DNA from 2 places in the Streptomyces sodiiphilus genome. Region 2 is predicted to be linked to the other one. Evidence: riboswitches for the same ligand, from Rfam matches in the RefSeq annotation. Region 2 holds a riboswitch; the other holds the start of a gene.
What was found. Region 2 has a riboswitch for cobalamin ahead of ABD299_RS21940 (CbtB domain-containing protein). Riboswitches for the same ligand answer to the same signal wherever they lie in the genome.

Region 1 (8,354 bases), on a different contig from region 2:
AGCAGATCGGCGGGGACGTGGCGCCCGGTGACGACCACGTGCTGAATTCCCGGGCGCTCCCGGAGTACCGCGACCACCTCCGCCGGGTCCACCCACCCCCAGTGCATCGGGTAGGCGAACTCGTCCAGCACGTACAGCCGGTGGGTCCCGGCGGCCAGATCGCGCTTGACCTGCTCCCACCCCTCCCGGGCGGCCTCCTCGGCCGTGGCGGGATCCCGCTGCACCCAGGACCATCCCTCGCCCATCTTGTGCCAGGCCACGGTGCCGCCCTCGCCGCTCGCGCCCAGCACGCGCAGCGCCCGTTCTTCGCCGACCTTCCACTTGGCCGACTTGACGAACTGGAACACGCCGACGGACCAGCCCTGGTTCCAGGCGCGCAGCGCGAGCCCGAAGGCGGCGGTGGACTTCCCCTTGCCTGCTCCGTGGTGCACGATCACCAGCGGCCGGTTCCGGCGCTGGCGGGTGGTGAGGCCGTCGTCGGGGACGACGGCGGGCTGTCCCTGCGGCATCAGGCGGCTCTCCTTGTCGTGGCGGTGCGGACCAGGGCGGACACGGTGTCCGCGCGCAGCTCGTCGAGTGTGATGGCCGGGCCGCCCAGCTCCCGGGCGAGCGCGCCGGCCAGGCGCAGCCGGACCGGCCCGGACTCGCAGTCCACGACCACCGCCGCGGTCCCGTCGGCGGCCAGCAGACGAGCGGCCCGCCGGGCCCTGTCCAGCGGCTCGGGGCCACCGGTGGCCCGTCCGTCGGTGACGGTCACCACCAGCGGGCGGCGCGCCGGATCGCGCATCCGTTCCACCCGCAGCACCTCGTGGGCGCGCAGCAGTCCGGCGGCCAGCGGGGTGCGGCCCCCGGTGGCCAGCCGGGCCAGCCGGGCCGCTCCGGCCTCCACGGACGAGGTGGGAGGCAGGGCCACCTCGGCCTCGGTGCCACGGAAGGTGATCATGCCGATCTTGTCGCGTCGCTGGTAGGCGTCCAGCAGCAGCGAGAGCACGGCGCCCTTCACCGCGCTCATCCGCTGCCGGGCCGCCATCGACCCCGAGGCGTCGACCACGAACAGCACCAGATTGCCCTCCCGGCCCTCGCGGACGGCCTCGCGCAGGTCCTCCGGGCGCAGCACAAGTCCGGTCCCGGAGCGGCGCCGGGCGTGCTGGTGGGGCGCGGCGGCCCGGACGGTCGCCGTCAGATGCAGCGCGCCCGGCCGGCCGTGGGGGGTCCGGGCTCCGGTGGTGCGGCCGTGGGCGCCGCGGGACCGGGACCGCCGGCCGGCGGCGCCCTCGCCGACACCCGGCACGCTCAGTGCCCGGGTCCGGAAGGGGGCGGCTGCCGGGGCGGGCGGCCGCTCGGCTGCGTCCTGCGGTGGGGATCCGGGCGGCTCCTCGCCGTCCGCTGCGGCGCCCGGGCCGCTCGACCCGCTCTGCTCACCGGATGTGCCGCTGTCCTCGGCCCGGGGCCCGCCCGGAAGCGGGGGAGGGGTGCCGGGCCCGCCGCCAGGCCCCTGGCCGTCCCCGTCCGGGCCTTCCCCGTCCCCGTCCGGGCCTTCCCCGTCCCCGCCGGGGCCGCCGTCCGGGCCGCCGCCCCCGTCCGGCTCCGCGTTGCGTTCCAGCGTCTCGTCGAGTCTGTCCTCGTCCAGGCCCGGAGCGTCGAACGGATTGCGCCGCCGCCGGTGCGGCAGCGCCAGCAGTGCGGCCTGCCGCACATCCTCGGCCAGCACGGTCTCCCGCCCCGCCCACGCGGCCAGCGCCAGGGCCGCGCGGGCCATGACGATGTCCGCCCGCATGCCGTCCACCTCGAACTCCGCGCAGGTCGCGGCGATCTGCCGCAGCGCGGCGTCCCCCAGCCGTACCCGCGGCAGCAACTGCCGGGCATCGGCGATCCGCTGCCGCAGGGCCGCCTCCTCTCCCGCCCAGCGGGCCGCGAACCCCGCGGGGTCCGCGTCGTGGGCCAGCCGCCGCCGCACCACCTCGGCCCGTTCGCCGGTGTCGCGGGAGGCGGCCACCTCGACGGTCAGCCCGAACCGGTCCAGCAACTGCGGCCGCAGCTCACCCTCCTCCGGGTTCATGGTGCCGACCAGCAGGAACCGGGAGGCGTGCCGGACCGAGACCCCCTCCCGCTCCACGTGTGCCGCTCCCATGGCGGCGGCGTCCAGCAACAGGTCCACCAAGTGGTCGTGGAGCAGGTTGACCTCGTCCACGTAGAGCACGCCGCGGTGGGCCGCGGCCAGCAGGCCGGGCTCGAAGGCCTTCACTCCCTCCGACAGCGCCCGCTCCAGGTCCAGGGCGCCGGTCAGCCGGTCCTCGGAGGCGCCCACCGGCAGTTCCACCATCCGGGCCGGACGCACGGTCCCGGGCCCGGCCGCGTGCGGGCCGTCGGGACACGCCGGGTCGGGGCCGGCCGGATCGCAGGAGAACCTGCACCCGGGCACCACCGGGACCCCGGGCAGCAGCGCGGCCAGCGCCCGTACCGCCGTGCTCTTCGCCGTGCCCTTCTCACCGCGCACCAGCACTCCGCCCACCGCCGGGCTGACGGCGTTGAGCAGCAGCGCGAGCTGCAGATCCGCCATGCCGACCACCGCGGTGAAGGGATAGGTGACGGAGGGACCGGCGGATCCGGAAGAGAACGGAGCCGGAGGGGAAGAGACGCTCACGCTGTCACTCCTTCGGGTGGAAAACGAGAAAAAGACGCGACGGCGCTTCTCCGGTGCGCGACCTTGGGCGTACGCCATTTCCGCGTTCGCGGGAACAGCACAGAGGTGGTCATTCCTCCCTCCTCCTGATCCGTCTTGAGTCCGGGGCGGATCCCGCGGAGCCGGTCCGGTGCCGACCGGTCCGGCTCCGCCCGCGGCCCCGGTCCGCCGCCTCCGTCATCCGTCCGGACGGATGACGGCCTCATGGCCCTCCCGGAGGGACGAAGGGCAGGCCGTCGGGTGCCCCCTTCTCGATGAGCCGCAGCAGGGCATCGGTGTCGGCGTGTTCCTCGATCAAGTCACCCAGGCGGTCCAGCTGCTCCTCGCGCAACGCGGCGAAGGAGGTGGCGGGCGAGGGGAGGAAGTCCCGCCCGGCATCGGCGGCGACTCGGCGCAGGAACGCCCTGCGGAACCCGTCGCTCTCCAGTGTCCCGTGCCAGTGGGTGCCCCATACGGTCCCGGCCCGGCAGCCGTCCAGCGGGCGGCCCGGTCCGTCGGTGATGAACGGCTGTCCGCCGCTGACCTCCGCCACCCCGTGGTGGATCTCGTAGCCGGTCACCGGCTCGCCCAGCGCCCGCCCGGCCGGCCGGGCCAGTGTCTTGTCCGCGGCGAAGCGCACCCGTACCGGCAGCAGTCCAAGGCCCGGCACGCTCCCCGCGCGGGACTCCACCTCGTCGTCGATGTGTTCGCCCAGCAGCTGGTAGCCGCCGCAGATGCCCAGGACCGGACGGTCCTCGGCGGCCCGGCGGGCCAGCGCTTCCGCCAGCCCGCGCTCCCGCAGCCAGGCCAGTGCCCGCACCGTTCCGCGGGTGCCGGGCACCACCACCAGGTCGGCGTCCGCGAGTTCCGCCGGGCCGCCGGCGAACCGCACCACCACCCCGGGCTCGGCGGCCAGTGCGTCCAGGTCGGTGAAGTTGGACATCAGTGGTACCCGCACCACCGCCACCCGAAGAACGTCGGCTCCGTGCGGAGCGGCCGGGGAGGACTCCCGCACCTCTCCGCGCAGGGACAGCCGCAGCCCGTCCTCCTCGTCGATGCCCAGGCCGTGGCGGAACGGCAGTACGCCGAGCGAGGGGCGGCCGGTCAGCCGGCGGAGCATGTCGAGACCCGGTTCCAGCAGGGTGACATCACCGCGGAACTTGTTCACCAGATAGCCGGAGACCAGCCGCTGGTCCTCCGCGGACAGCAGCGCGGTGGTGCCGAAGAAGGACGCGAACACCCCGCCCCGGTCGATGTCCCCGACCACCACCACCGGCAGGCCCGCCGCCCGTGCCAGAGCCATGTTCACGATGTCGGTGCGGCGCAGATTGATCTCGGCCGGGCTGCCCGCGCCCTCACAGATCACCGCGTCGTGCCCCGCCCGCAGCTCGGCCAGGCAGCCGGTGACGGTCGTGAGCAGCTGTTCCCGCCGGGACGCGTGGTAGCCGCGGGCACTCAGCTCCCCGGCCGGGCGTCCCAGCAGCACCACCTGACTGGTGCGGTCGCCGCCGGGCTTGAGGAGTACCGGGTTCATCAGGGCGCTGGGCTCCACGCCGGCGGCGGCGGCCTGCATCGCCTGGGCCCGGCCGATCTCCGCGCCCTCGCGCGTCACGAAGGAGTTGAGCGACATGTTCTGCGCCTTGAAAGGCGCCACCCGCAGCCCCTGGCGGGCGAGCCAGCGGCAGATCCCCGCGGTCACCACGCTCTTGCCGGCGTCCGAGGTGGTCCCGGCGACCAGCAGCCCTCCGCCGGTCATGGGCGCCTCCGGCCGGCCGCCCAGAGCACGGCGCAGCACAGTGCCAGGGACAGCGCCCCCACGCGCCGGGAGAGCCGCACGGCGCGCTCGATGTCGGCCGTGGCGGCGGCGTTCGCGGCCGCGTGGAGCACCGGCCGGTGCTCCGTCCGGCCCGCGTAGGACAGGGTGCCGCCCAGCCGGACGCCGAGCGCACCGGCGAACGCGGCCTCCACCGGTCCCGCGTTGGGACTGGGATGACGGTGGGCGTCCGACCGCCAGGCGCGCAGCGCCGCCCGCGGGCGCGGGCCCGCCAGGGCGGCGAGCAGGGCGGTCAGCCGGGCGCCGGGCAGACCGGCCACGTCGTCGAGCCGGGCCGAGGCCCAGCCGAACCGCAGGTGACGCGGCGACCGGTGCCCGGCCATCGCGTCCAGGGTGTTGACGGCCCGGAAGCCCGCGAGCCCCGGCACTCCCGCCACGGCCCCCCACACCAGGGCGCCGACCACCGCGTCTGAGGTGTTCTCGGCGACGGACTCCACCACGGCGCGGGCCAGCCCGTCGGCGTCCAGGAGCTGCGGGTCCCTGCCGCACAGCCGGGGCAGCAGCTCCCGTGCCCGGCAGAGGTCGCCGTCCTCCAGCGCCGCGAGGATCGCGCGGGCCTCGCGGGCCAGCCCGGTACCGCCCAGGACGGTCCAGGTGGTGACACCGGTCAGGGCCGCGGTGGCCACCGGACCGTGCCTGCCGGCACTCGCGGCCGCGCGGGCCAGCGCGCCGGAGCCGGCCACGGTCCCTCCGGCACACACGAGGGTGAAGAGGGCACCGCGGGCCCGGCTGTCGCGCCACAGGTACCGCTCGGCGGCCGACGCCAGCCGGCCGAAGGCCGCGACCGGGTGGCCCCGCCGGGGGTCGCCCAGCACGAGATCGCCGAGGTAGCCCAGCACGAGACCGCATCCGACGGCTCGGGGCATGTGCATGACGTCAGCCCGCCGTCACACCTCGTGCGGAAGCCGGGGGACGGGGCGGGGGTGCGGGCAGGAGACTGCCACTCATGACGGTGTGTCCTCACTCAGGGTCCGCGCCCTGGATCGACGTGACCGGCGGTGAGAGTCTCCTGGCTCCCGGATCCGCGCTTCCCCCGGCCTTCCAGCCCGCCTGCGGCGGGCCGTGACGCACGGGTGGGGGAGCGCTCCCCGGTGACAGTGGCGGGACCGCGCCGGACTCGCACCGGCTTCCTCTCCTGCCGCCGAAATGGCCCCAGGAGTCCATCACGCCGGACAACGGCCGTCAACTCCCCCTTGACCTGGGGCCGGGCACTGTGCCGAGGGACACACCGGGCGAGCCCTTAGGGTGGCCGGATGCGATCTGAGTGGGCCGAGGCATGGCGGGAACTGGTGGAACGGGCCCGGCGGACCGTCGCCGACGGCCTGGTCGTGGGGACATCGGGGAACCTGTCGGTGCGCGTCGGGGACACCGTGCTGGTCACGCCGTCCGGCGTGCACTACGACCGGCTCGGCCCCGGCGACCTGCTCGCCGTCGGTCTGGACGGCCGCAGAACGGCCGGTGACCTGGAGCCCACCAGCGAGCTGCCGCTGCACCTGGAGATCTACCGCGCCACGGACGCCGCGGCGGTGGTGCACACCCACGCGGTGTACGCCACCGCGGTCTCGACCCTGGTGGACGAGCTGCCCGCCGTCCACTACATGGCCGCCGCACTGGGCGGCCCGGTACGGGTGGCGCCCTACGCGACCTACGGCAGCCAGGAGCTGGCGCGCCACGCGCTGGCCGCGCTGCGGGACCGCAGCGGCTGCCTGCTGCGCAACCACGGGACGCTCGTGCACGGCAGGAGCCTGGAGGAGGCCTGCGACCGGACGGCCCAGCTGGAGTGGATGTGCCGGGTGTGGCTGGCCGCCTCCTCCGTCCCCGGCCGGTCCCCGTCGCTGCTGCCACCGGAGGAACTGGACACGGCCGCCGAGAAGCTGCGGGGGTACGGGCAGCGGCCCGGGTGACGCGCCGAGCATCCGCGCCCGCTGGCCCGGCGGCACACCCCGGGTCATCCTGGGGGCATGGGTGTGCGCACAACGGCGGCCGTGACCGCCACTGCAGCTCTGCTGGGCGCCGGCGCGGTCGCGGTCGCGGCCGGCCGTTACGCCGGTGACTTCGCCCTGCGCAGCGGCAACCCGCCGCTGCCCGCGGGTTTCACCGGCCCGCCGGTGACCGTCCACGGCGTGACCCGGGACGAGATCGCCCTCACCCGGTCGCTGGCGACGGTGCGGCCGGGGATCTACGGCCTGACCGGGCCGGGATGCCACGCCGTGGTCGGTTCGCCGGTCGAGGAGGGCCCCCGGCAGGCCGACACGGTGGTGCGCCGCCTGGAGCGTGTCACCCGCGGCGAACTGAGGGCGGGAGCGCAGCTGTGGCTCACCCCCCAGCTGTACGCCGGCGACCCGCTGGGCGCGCTCGGCCTGGACTACTCCGACGTGGAGATCGGCGGCGAGCTCGGTTCGCTGCCCGCCTGGTTCGTGCCCGGTGCGCGCGACACATGGGTGATCGCCCTGCACGGCCTCGGGGCCGGCCGCGAGCATCCGCTCAACGTGCTCCCGTACCTGCACCGGCTCCGGTTCCCGGTGCTGGTTCCGGGCCACCGTGCCGACCCGGCGTCCGTGAGGCGGGGCGGAGCGGGCCCGGGCTTCGAGGAGAGGGCCTGGCACGACGCGGACGCCGCCCTGCGCTGCGCGCTGCGCTACGGAGCCCGCCAGGTGGTTCTGTACGGCTGGTCGGCGGGCGGGGCCATGGCGCTGCGCACCGCGCTGCGCTCGCCGCTGCGCGGCAGCGTCGCGGGGGTGGTCGCGGACTCCCCGGTGCTGGACTGGCCGGTCACCGTCGAGGCGCTGGCGGCCCACCGCGGTGTGCCGCGCCCGCTGCGGCCCCTTGCCGTGCGGGCCGTGCTGGGCCAGGACCGGCTCGGCCCCGACCCGGCCGTGCCGCCGCCCGGCGGTGCGGGGACATTGCCGCCCACGCTGATCCTGCACGGTCCCGACGACACCGTGGCGCCCTGGCGGACTTCCCGGGAGCTGGCCGCGCGGCATCCCGAGCACGTCGTGCTGCACCCTGTGGGGCGCGCGCAGCACGCGGCGATGTGGAACGCCGATCCGCAGTCCTGCGAGGAGGCGCTGAGGCGCTTTCTCACGCCGCTCATGTGAGCCGCCGACCGCGGAGTTTGGGCTTTCCGCTCCGAACGGAGAAACTTCTCGGGTGACGTCCCGAACTCCGCGCGAGACCCGGCTGCACCTTGTCCCCGACGTGCCGTCCCAGCCCGTCGCCGCACGGCGCGCCCCCGCGGGCCGGCGCCCCTCGCCACATCCTCCGCGTGGCGCCGTGCCCCCGGCGGAGCTCGCCCGGCAGGCCCGCGGTCTGCTGGCCGACGCCGTGCGGCTGGCCCGCTGGGCGCAGCGCTCCGGCAGCGCCCCTGAAGCCGACCTGGCCCGGGCAGGCAAGGAACTGGGCCTGACCGCCGGGCAGGTCCGGGAACACTGGGGCCGGGCCCGGCTGGCCGGACTCATCGAGCACGGCGAGCCCGGTGCCCCGGCCGGCCCGGTGCGGGCGGGCTGGCGGCTGCGTGCCTGGGAGCGCGACGACAGCGCGGTCCTGCGCGGCTGGGTGGCGCTGTTCGACGGGTGGTCCCTGGCGAGGCCGGCACCGGTGGGGGCGGACCCCGGCGCGGTGGCCGAAGTGGTGGAGGCCGTGCCCCAGCTGCTGTCCGTGATGCAGCTGTCCGACGGCCCGGTGACGGCGGCGGGGCTGCTGGAGCTGTTGCGGCAGCGCGTCGAGGAACTGCGGGCCGGGCGGCCGGCCCCGGAACCGGCGGAGGCGGACGCCGCGGCCGCCGGCCCGCCCGGCACCGGGGCGGACCCCGGACAAGAGGTCCCCGCGCGGGCCGGTACCCCCGGCGACGCGGCGGAT
Region 2 (8,354 bases):
CAGGCCGCGCCTGGAGCGGGTCGTCCCGGTCGCCCTCGTCGCCGTCGCGGCGGTCGGCGTGATGCTCTCGCTCCGGCACCGCCGCCGGTAGCCAGTACCCCGGTGGGGTGAGATACGGTCTGTCCCGTGAGCACCCATCCCCCCCACGACAAGCTGCCCATCCGGATGCTGCACGACCGGGTGCTGGTCCGTTCGGACGTGTCCGAGGGCGAGCGGCGTTCCTCGGGAGGCATCGTGATCCCGGCGACGGCCGCCGTCGGCCGCCGGCTGGAGTGGGCCGAGGTCGTGGCCGTCGGGCAGAACGTCCGCACCGTCGAGACGGGCGACCGCGTGCTCTACGACCCGGAGGACCGTGCCGAGGTCGAGGTGCGGGGTGTCTCCTACCTCCTGATGCGCGAGCGGGACCTGCACGCGGTGGCCGCCGAGCGTCTGCAGGGCTCGGAGGACTCCACCGGTCTGTACCTCTGACCGCGCCGCCCCACGGCTAGTCCCCGGTCGGCGGCCCGCCCGACGGTGACGGGGACCGCCCGGCCCGCAGCTCGACGTCGTTCTCCTCGTCCGGGCCGGACTCCTCGCCGTCGTCACGCCCGTCGTCGGGGGAGGGACGGTAGCGCTCGGGGACGACCAGATCGAACTCCTCGGCCGGCGCGCCCGCCAGGGCAGTGGCGGTGTAGTGGGCCCAGATGCGTGCCGGGTAGCTGCCGCCGCTGATGCTGGACAGACCCGCCATCCGGTACAGGGACTCCTGTCCGCCGGTCTCCGGGTCCTGCCCCACCACGGCGATCACGGTCGCCAGTTCGGGGGTGTACCCCGCGAACCAGGCAGCCCGGTTGTGCTCGGCGGTGCCGGTCTTGCCCGCCGCCGGGCGGCCGGCGGCCTGCGCCGCGGTGCCGGTGCCGCCGCGCACCACGTTCAGCAGGACCGCCGTCGTTCCGTCGGCCGCTTCCCGGGAGATCGCCCGCTCCGGCTCGCGCCTGGGCAGATCGATCTCCCGGCCGCCCTCGGTGACGCTCTCCACCAGGACCAGGGGATGGCGCACCCCGTGGTTGGCCAGGGTCGCGTAGGCGCCGGCCATGTCCAGCGGGCTGGGGGTGGCGGTGCCCAGCGAGATGGAGCTCGCGGCGTCGTCCAGGCCCGGGGTGCCCGGCGGGATGCCGAGCGCGACGGCGGTGCCGCGCACCCGCTCCGGCCCGATGTCCTGGCCCATCTGGGCGAAGACGGCGTTGACGGACTTGTCCATCGCGGTGCTCACCTTGATGTCGCCGTGGTCCTTGTCGCCCTCGTTCCCCGGTGACCAGCCGGTCGGCCGTCCGTCGCGGGCGACCACCTCCCGGCCGCTGGTGCCGTCGTACTCGGTGTCGGGGCCGATCCGGTTGCCCTCCGCGTCGGTGGCGCCGTGCTCCAGCGCGGCGGCGTAGACGAACGGCTTGAAGGTGGACGCCGCCTGGTAGTCGCGGCGGGTGGCGTTGTTCACGAACTGCTCGGTGAAGTCGGTCCCGCCGTACATCGCGAGCACCCGGCCGGTCCCGGTCTCCACCGAGGCGCCGCCGGCCCGCACGTAGGCGTCCCGCTCGTTGTCCTCGTCCAGGTGCTCCAGCAGTTCCTCCCGGACGGCCTCGGCGAGCGCCTCCTGCAGGTCCGGCTCGATGGTCGTGGTGATCTTGAAGCCGCCGGCCGCCAGTTGTTTCTCGTCGAGCACACCGGTCTCCACCAGGTGCTCGTTGACCGCCTCGATGAGGTAGCCGCGCTGCCCGGCCAGCCAGTTGTGGGGTGCCGTGGCGTCCGGCTCGGGGAACGTCAGCGATTCCAGCTCGCCGGGGTCGAGCCAGCCCTGGGAGACCATGCCGCGCAGCACGTACTGCCAGCGGGCGATCACCCGCTCGCGGTTGTCCGGGCGGGCCTGGGGGTCGAAGGCGCTGGGGGCGTTCAGCACGGCGGCGAGGTAGGCGCCCTCGGAGACGTCGAGGTCGGCGGCGTCCTTGCCGTAGTAGGCGTGAGCGGCGGCCTGGATGCCGTAGGAGTTGCGGCCGAAGTAGCTGGTGTTCAGGTAGCCCTCGAGGATCTCCTCCTTGCTGACCTCCCGGTCCAGCTTGATCGCGATGAAGAACTCCCTGATCTTGCGGTCCACCGTCTGCCGCTGGTCCAGGTAGTAGTTCTTGACGTACTGCTGGGTGATGGTGGACCCCGACTGCTTCCCCGCCCCGCGCAGCATGTTCCACCCGGCCCGCGCCATCGCCTTCACGTCCACCGCCGAGTAGCCCCAGAAATCGCGGTCCTCGGCCGCCAGCACCGCGTGCTGCACGTCCGTCGGCACCTCCGACAACGGGATCTTCTCCCGGTTGACCTCCCCGACCCGGGCGATCTGCGTCCCGTCCGCGTACAGATACACGTTGTTCTGCGCGGCGGCCGCCGCCTTCGGTTCGGGGATCTCGATCAGCAGGTAGCCGGCGACCAGGCCGCCCACCACCACGGTGGCCGCCACGAGCACGGTGGCCAGCAGCGTCCGCCAGGACGGGAGCAGCCTGCGCGGCCCGGAGCGGGGCGCCGGCGTAGGGCTCCCGGTCCTGGAGGGCCAGCCCCAGGAACCGCTTTCGCGTGCGGGCTCGTCGCTGTCGTCGCTCATGGCTCGGGACTCCTCGCCGCCGTGGCTCGGCAGGACAGAAAGGTCGTATGGATGACAAAGCGGTTGTATGCCGCATAAGACACTGTCGCACCGGCGGTGCCCGACCCCGGGGAACGGCCACCCCGCGAGCCGCCGCACTGTCCCCCGGACGGCGGGCCGGGCTCACCCGTCGGAGCACAGCCGCTGACGGACCGGCACAATGCAGCAGAGCGACGCGGAAGGGCGGCAGCGGATGGAACGGCAGCAGCCGGAGGCATTGCCAGGGGATTCCGGGCGGCGCCCGTCAGGACCGGGCGGCGGGTCCGGCGGCGCCGGGGCTCACGACGGGACACCCGGTGAGCCGGGCCCGCCCGGCGGCGGACTGTTCACCGAGGCCGACGCCGAGAAGCAGCGCGGGCTGCGCCGGATGAAGACCGTCGCCACCGGCCTGCTGGTCTTCGTCGGTGTGGTGTACGCCCTGGCCACCTGGGCGGAGCACCGCGGCGCCGGGGCCTGGGCCGGATACGTGGCCGCCGCCGCCGAGGCCGGGATGGTCGGGGCCCTCGCCGACTGGTTCGCGGTCACCGCGCTCTTCCGTCACCCGCTCGGCCTGCCCATCCCGCACACCGCGATCATCCCCACCAAGAAGGATCAGCTCGGCCGGTCGCTGGGCGACTTCGTCGGGGAGAACTTCCTGTCCGAGGAGGTGGTCCGCCGCAAGCTCGGCTCGGTCCGTCCCGGCAGCCGGATCGGCACCTGGCTGGCCCAGCCGCAGAACGCCGACCGGGTGACCTCCGAGCTGGCCACGGCCGTCCGCGGCGGGCTCAGGGTGCTGCGCGACGCGGACGTCCAGGCGGTCGTCGGCGAGGCCGTCATCCGGCAGGTCGCCGGCCAGGAGATCTCCCCCGGGCTCGGACGCCTGCTGGAGAGAACCGTCGCCGACGGCGGCCATCACCGGACCGTGGACCTGGTGTGTGCCAGGGCCCACGACTGGCTCGTCCGGCACCGTGAGTCCGTCATGGACGCCGTGGTCGGCGGAGCCCCGGGATGGACCCCCCGCTTCGTCGACCGGAAGGTCGGCGACCGCGTCTACCGCGAGCTGCTGCGCTTCGTCACCGAGATGCGCGACGTCCCCGACCACCCGGCCCGCGCGGCGCTGGACCGCTTCCTCGACGACTTCGCCCAGCAGCTCCAGCACGACCCGGACACCCGCGCCCGGGTCGAGCGGCTCAAGACCGACCTGCTGAACCGCCCCGAACTCCAGGACCTGATCGCCACCGCCTGGGCCAACCTCCGCGCCATGATCATCACCGCCGCCGAGGACGAGCGCAGCGCGCTGCGGCTGCGCGCCCGTGCCGCGCTGCTCTCGCTCGGCGCCCGGCTGGCCACCGACGCCCGCCTGCAGGACAAGCTGGACCGCTGGACGGCGGACGCGGTGATCCACGTCGTCTCCGGCTACCGCGGCGAGATCACCTCGCTCATCACCGACACCGTGGCCTCCTGGGACGCCGCCCACACCTCCCGCAAGATCGAACTGCACATCGGGCGCGACCTGCAGTTCATCCGCCTCAACGGGACGATCATCGGAGCCCTGGCCGGCCTGGTCATCCACACGGTCACCCAGCTCCTGAGCGGCTGAGCCCGGAACCCGGAGGCCCCGCGCCGGGCGCCCGCCCGCTAGCATGGCCGGGTGTCAGGCGGCGGTGGCGCAGTGGCGACGCAGCTGGTTTAGGTCCAGTGACCCGTGACAGGGTTTGAGGGTTCGAATCCCTTCCGCCGCACTCGAGGAAGGATCCCGCCCGGTCCCACGACCGGGCGGGATCTCGTCGTTCCCGGGACCGTGCCCGGCTCGCGGCGGGCCGGCCCGGTTCACTCACCCCCGCCGTCAGGTGCGGACGGCCCGGCGCCGGGGAAGAGCCGAGATGGCCGTGGACAGGCCGGTGACAAGGAGCGTGGTACATGCGGTGGACGGTGCACGGGGAGCGGCAGATCTACCGCAACGAGTGAGTGAATCTGTGGCTGGCGGACGTCCAGGAGCCGGACGGGCGGCGCTACGAGCACCACGTGGTGCGGCTGCGCGACGTCGCGGTGGCGGCGCTGATCGACGAGCGGCAGCGGGTTCTGATGATGTGGCGGCACCGCTTCGTCACCGATGTGTGGGGCCGGGAGCTGCCGATGGGGCTGATCGAGGCGGGCGAGACGCCCGAGGAGGCGGCCAGGCGCGAGGCCGAGGAGGAGACGGGCTGGCGGCCCGCGACCGTCAAGCCGCTGATCTACGCCCAGCCGGCCAACGGGATCTCCGACTCCGAGCACCATGTGTTCCGCTGCGAGGGCACCCGCTGCACCGGTCCGCCGGTGGAGCGGAACGAGCCCGACCGGATCGAGTGGATCCCGCTGGCCGAGCTGCGAGGCATGATCGACCGCCGGGAGATCGTGAGCAGCGCCACGCTGGTCGGGCTGGCGTATCTGATGGTCGACGAGGCGGCCGGGCAGGTGTCCGACCGGACCGGCCGTCAACCTGTACCAGGAGACGAGCGGTTCCCGCACGCCGGGCCCGCGCAGCGATAGCGTGGGCCGGGCACGTCCGCTTATCCGTTCTGGAGGATCCGTTCATGGCAACCACGCGCATCGCCACCACCAACTGGCAGGGCTCGCTGATGGAGGGCGCGGGCACCGTTTCCCTCGACTCCTCGAAGACCGGCACCTTCGACGTGACCTGGCCCTCCCGCGCGGAGGAGCCGCAGGGCCGCACCAGCCCGGAGGAGCTCATCGCGGCGGCGCACTCGTCGTGCTTCTCGATGGCCCTGTCGCACGGGCTGGCCGGCGCGGGGAACCCGCCGGAGTCCCTGGAGACGACGGCGCACGTCACCTTCCAGCCGGGTGAGGGCATCACCGGCATCGCCCTGAGCGTCAAGGGCCGGGTGCCCGGCATCTCTGCCGAGGACTTCGAGGCGGCGGCGCAGAAGGCGAAGGAGAACTGTCCGGTGAGCAAGGCGCTGGCCGGAGTGTCCATCACGCTGGAGGCCGAGTTCCTGGCCTGACCGGGCCGGATGCCCCCGGGTCCGGTGACGGTGTGTCACCGGCCCGGAGGGGCGGACGGGACCGCCGCGCTACTCCCCGCGAATCCCGCGTGCCTGGGGAGGGCGGCGGTCAGCCGCCGGCGAGCGCGGGCGCCGGCTCCCTGCCGGCGGCCCCGTTCCGCTCGTGGCCGGGCAGGCCGCGCAGGCCCAGCCAGCCGAAGAGACCGCCCAGAGCCGCCCACAGGACCGTGTGCGCGGCCAGGGACAGCACCCGGAACTCCCACACCAGATCCGCGGGCAGCGGCACCGGGTCACCGTGGGAGGGCAGCAGGAACAGCGCGGCGGCCGTCGCCGCGTCGGCCGCCGCGGCCGCCGTCTGACGGACCGGCGCCGGGTGGCGGTCCAGCCGCCGGTACAGCTGCCAGGCGGCCAGCAGGCCCAGGATGCCGATGAGCAGGGCCGCGAGCCACAGGACCTGTCGTTCGGCCACGGTCGAGGACTCGCCGACACCCGGCGGGTCGGCGGGGTAGCGCAGCCCGGGGAGCAGGGACAGGGCCGCGAATCCCGCGCCGGCCAGCAGCAGCGCGCGCTGCCACGGCCGGTGGGTGAGCGCCGTGGAGCGGTGGATCAGGGCGTAGGCCAGGGCGAAGAAGACGCCCAGGGCCAGGCCGGTGACCACCGCGGTCACCACCAGCCCGAAGTGCTGGGTGCCCCGGCTGAAGAGCTCTTCGTGGACGTGGCCGTGGGCCGCGCCCGTTGCGTGTTCGCGCTCCTCCTCCAGCCGGACCGCGCGGTCCAGCAGCGGTCCGGCCAGCAGCAGGGAGAAGAGGCCCGAGGCGAGCCCGGCGAGTCCGCCGGCGGCCAGGCCGCGGGTGAGCAGGGGCAGGACGGGGTAGGGAGTCGGCTGTGTCATGTGAGGTTCTCCGTCGCTCCGCGCGCGTCAGTGGCAGGGGGCGCCGAAGAGGTGGCGGCCGTCGTGGGAGAACTCGTGCAGATACGAGCCGGTGGCGGCGACGGCCTGGCCGTTGTCGAAGAAGACGGCCCACAGGGCGAGCAGGGCGATGACCGCCGCGAGTGCGGCGATGCTCCAGTCCCGGGTCCGGGTGACGGCCTGGGCCGAGGGGACGGCGGGGTGGCCGGCGGTGTGCTGAGACATCCGTGTTCCTCCTCCTGGGGTTTCCACGCCCCATGGGTGGGAGAGCGACGGGTCAGTTCCTGACTCCCTTGCGGCCATCGGCCGTTCGGTCACAGTGGCGGGACCGTCCCGGATTCGCACCGGGTTCCTGCTCGCCGTCGCCTCGATATGAAAATGTGCCTGAATTGAGCGTGGCAGGGGGCCGGAGGGCTGTCAACGGCGCCCGGGCGTGGCGCACATCTCCCCGCGACGGGAGGGACGGGCGGTGCGGCAGCGGCCGAGTCCTGTCGTGCTGGGGGATCATGGAGACATGAGCGTAGTGAAGATCAACGTGCTGACCGTTCCGGAGGACCAGCGCGAGACGCTGGAGAAGAGGTTCGCGGCCCGGGCCGGCGCGGTGGAGAACTCCGACGGGTTCGAGTGGTTCGAGCTGCTGCGGCCGGTGGAGGGAACCGACACCTACCTGGTGTACACCCGCTGGCGCAGCGAGGAGGACTTCCAGAACTGGATGAACGGCCCCATGCAGCAGGCCCATCGCGGTGGCGGAGGAGGCGCGGGCGACGCCGCCGGCGGGGAGGGGCAGGCGCGGCGTCCGGCAGCCTCGGACTCCACGCTGTGGTCCTTCGAGGTGGTGCAGCAGGCGGGCGCGCCCCGGCAGTGAGCCCTTCCGTCTTCCGCCGGTCACCAACCTGCTCTTCGTCCTCCTCGGGCAGTGGGTGACCGGCCGACGGGGGCACAGCGCCGGACCGGCAGGAGAGAACGCCGCGGGCCCTCCTGCTCACGCAAGAGGGCCCGCGATGTGTGGTACGCCGCCAGGGACTCGAACCCCGGACCCGCTGATTAAGAGTCAGCTGCTCTAACCAACTGAGCTAGCGGCGCCCGTCTGCTCTCCACTCTACCGTCTCCGGGGAGATGCTCCCGACCACCCCGGTGCCATCCGCTCACAGGGCCAGCGTCAGCAGGGCCGGGGCGGCCTGTTCGTTGAGCCGCTCGGCTGCCCGCCACAGCCGGTGTGCCTCGGCGGCGGGCAGCGACAGGGCGAGGCATCCCACGGTCGCGCCGGCGGTCAGCGGAACCGCCGCGCACATGGTGCCCACGGCGTATTCCTGCAGGTCGAGGACCGGCATGCCGGCCGGTTGCTGATCCAGGGCGGACAGCAGGATCCGGCGGTCGGTGATGGTCCGCGAGGTGAGCCGGGCGGCCCGGTGCCGTGACAGATGGTCCTGGCGCCCGTCGTGGTCGAGCTGGCCCAGCAGGCACTTGCCGATCGCGGTGGCGTGCGCGGCGGACCGGAAGTCCACCCACTCGTGCACCGCGGGCGCCTGCGGTGCCGCCGAGTGCTGTGGGACGCTGATCTCTCCGTCGGCGTACCGTCCCAGGTACACCGCCGCGCCGACGGAGTCGCGCAGGGCGTCGAGCACCCGCTGCAGCTGTTCCTCGTTGGCCCGCTGCCTCTCGGAGAGGGCGCCGATGCGGAGCAGTGCCTCGCCGGCTGTCCAGGCGCCGTCCGGCAGCAGGCGCACATACCCCTCGCGGCGCAGCATGGACAGCAGATGGGTCAGCCGGGCGGCGGGCAGCCCGGTGGACCGGGCCAGGG

Region 1: it holds a riboswitch for cobalamin, as region 2 does, so the genes downstream of both, ABD299_RS14470 (cobalamin biosynthesis protein) here and ABD299_RS21940 (CbtB domain-containing protein) in region 2, are expected to answer to the same signal.

The regions. Positions count from the first base shown of each region.
Region 1 is NZ_BAAAMJ010000030.1:34,098-42,451, reverse strand. It holds gene cobO (cob(I)yrinic acid a,c-diamide adenosyltransferase) at 1-509, opposite strand, end outside; gene ABD299_RS14480 (putative cobaltochelatase) at 509-2,560, opposite strand; gene ABD299_RS14475 (cobyric acid synthase) at 2,886-4,418, opposite strand; gene ABD299_RS14470 (cobalamin biosynthesis protein) at 4,415-5,368, opposite strand; cobalamin riboswitch at 5,500-5,628, opposite strand; gene ABD299_RS14465 (class II aldolase/adducin family protein) at 5,750-6,400, shown strand; gene ABD299_RS14460 (alpha/beta hydrolase) at 6,458-7,594, shown strand; gene ABD299_RS14455 (hypothetical protein) at 7,647-8,354, shown strand, end outside.
Region 2 is NZ_BAAAMJ010000068.1:24,797-33,150, reverse strand. It holds gene ABD299_RS21980 (DUF3618 domain-containing protein) at 1-91, shown strand, start outside; gene ABD299_RS21975 (GroES family chaperonin) at 166-468, shown strand; gene ABD299_RS21970 (transglycosylase domain-containing protein) at 485-2,623, opposite strand; gene ABD299_RS21965 (DUF445 domain-containing protein) at 2,856-4,241, shown strand; tRNA gene ABD299_RS21960 (tRNA-Leu) at 4,300-4,383, shown strand; gene ABD299_RS21955 (NUDIX hydrolase) at 4,610-5,170, shown strand; gene ABD299_RS21950 (OsmC family protein) at 5,215-5,643, shown strand; gene ABD299_RS21945 (CbtA family protein) at 5,753-6,535, opposite strand; gene ABD299_RS21940 (CbtB domain-containing protein) at 6,563-6,778, opposite strand; cobalamin riboswitch at 6,811-6,932, opposite strand; gene ABD299_RS21935 (antibiotic biosynthesis monooxygenase family protein) at 7,068-7,418, shown strand; tRNA gene ABD299_RS21930 (tRNA-Lys) at 7,560-7,636, opposite strand; gene ABD299_RS21925 (IclR family transcriptional regulator) at 7,699-8,354, opposite strand, start outside.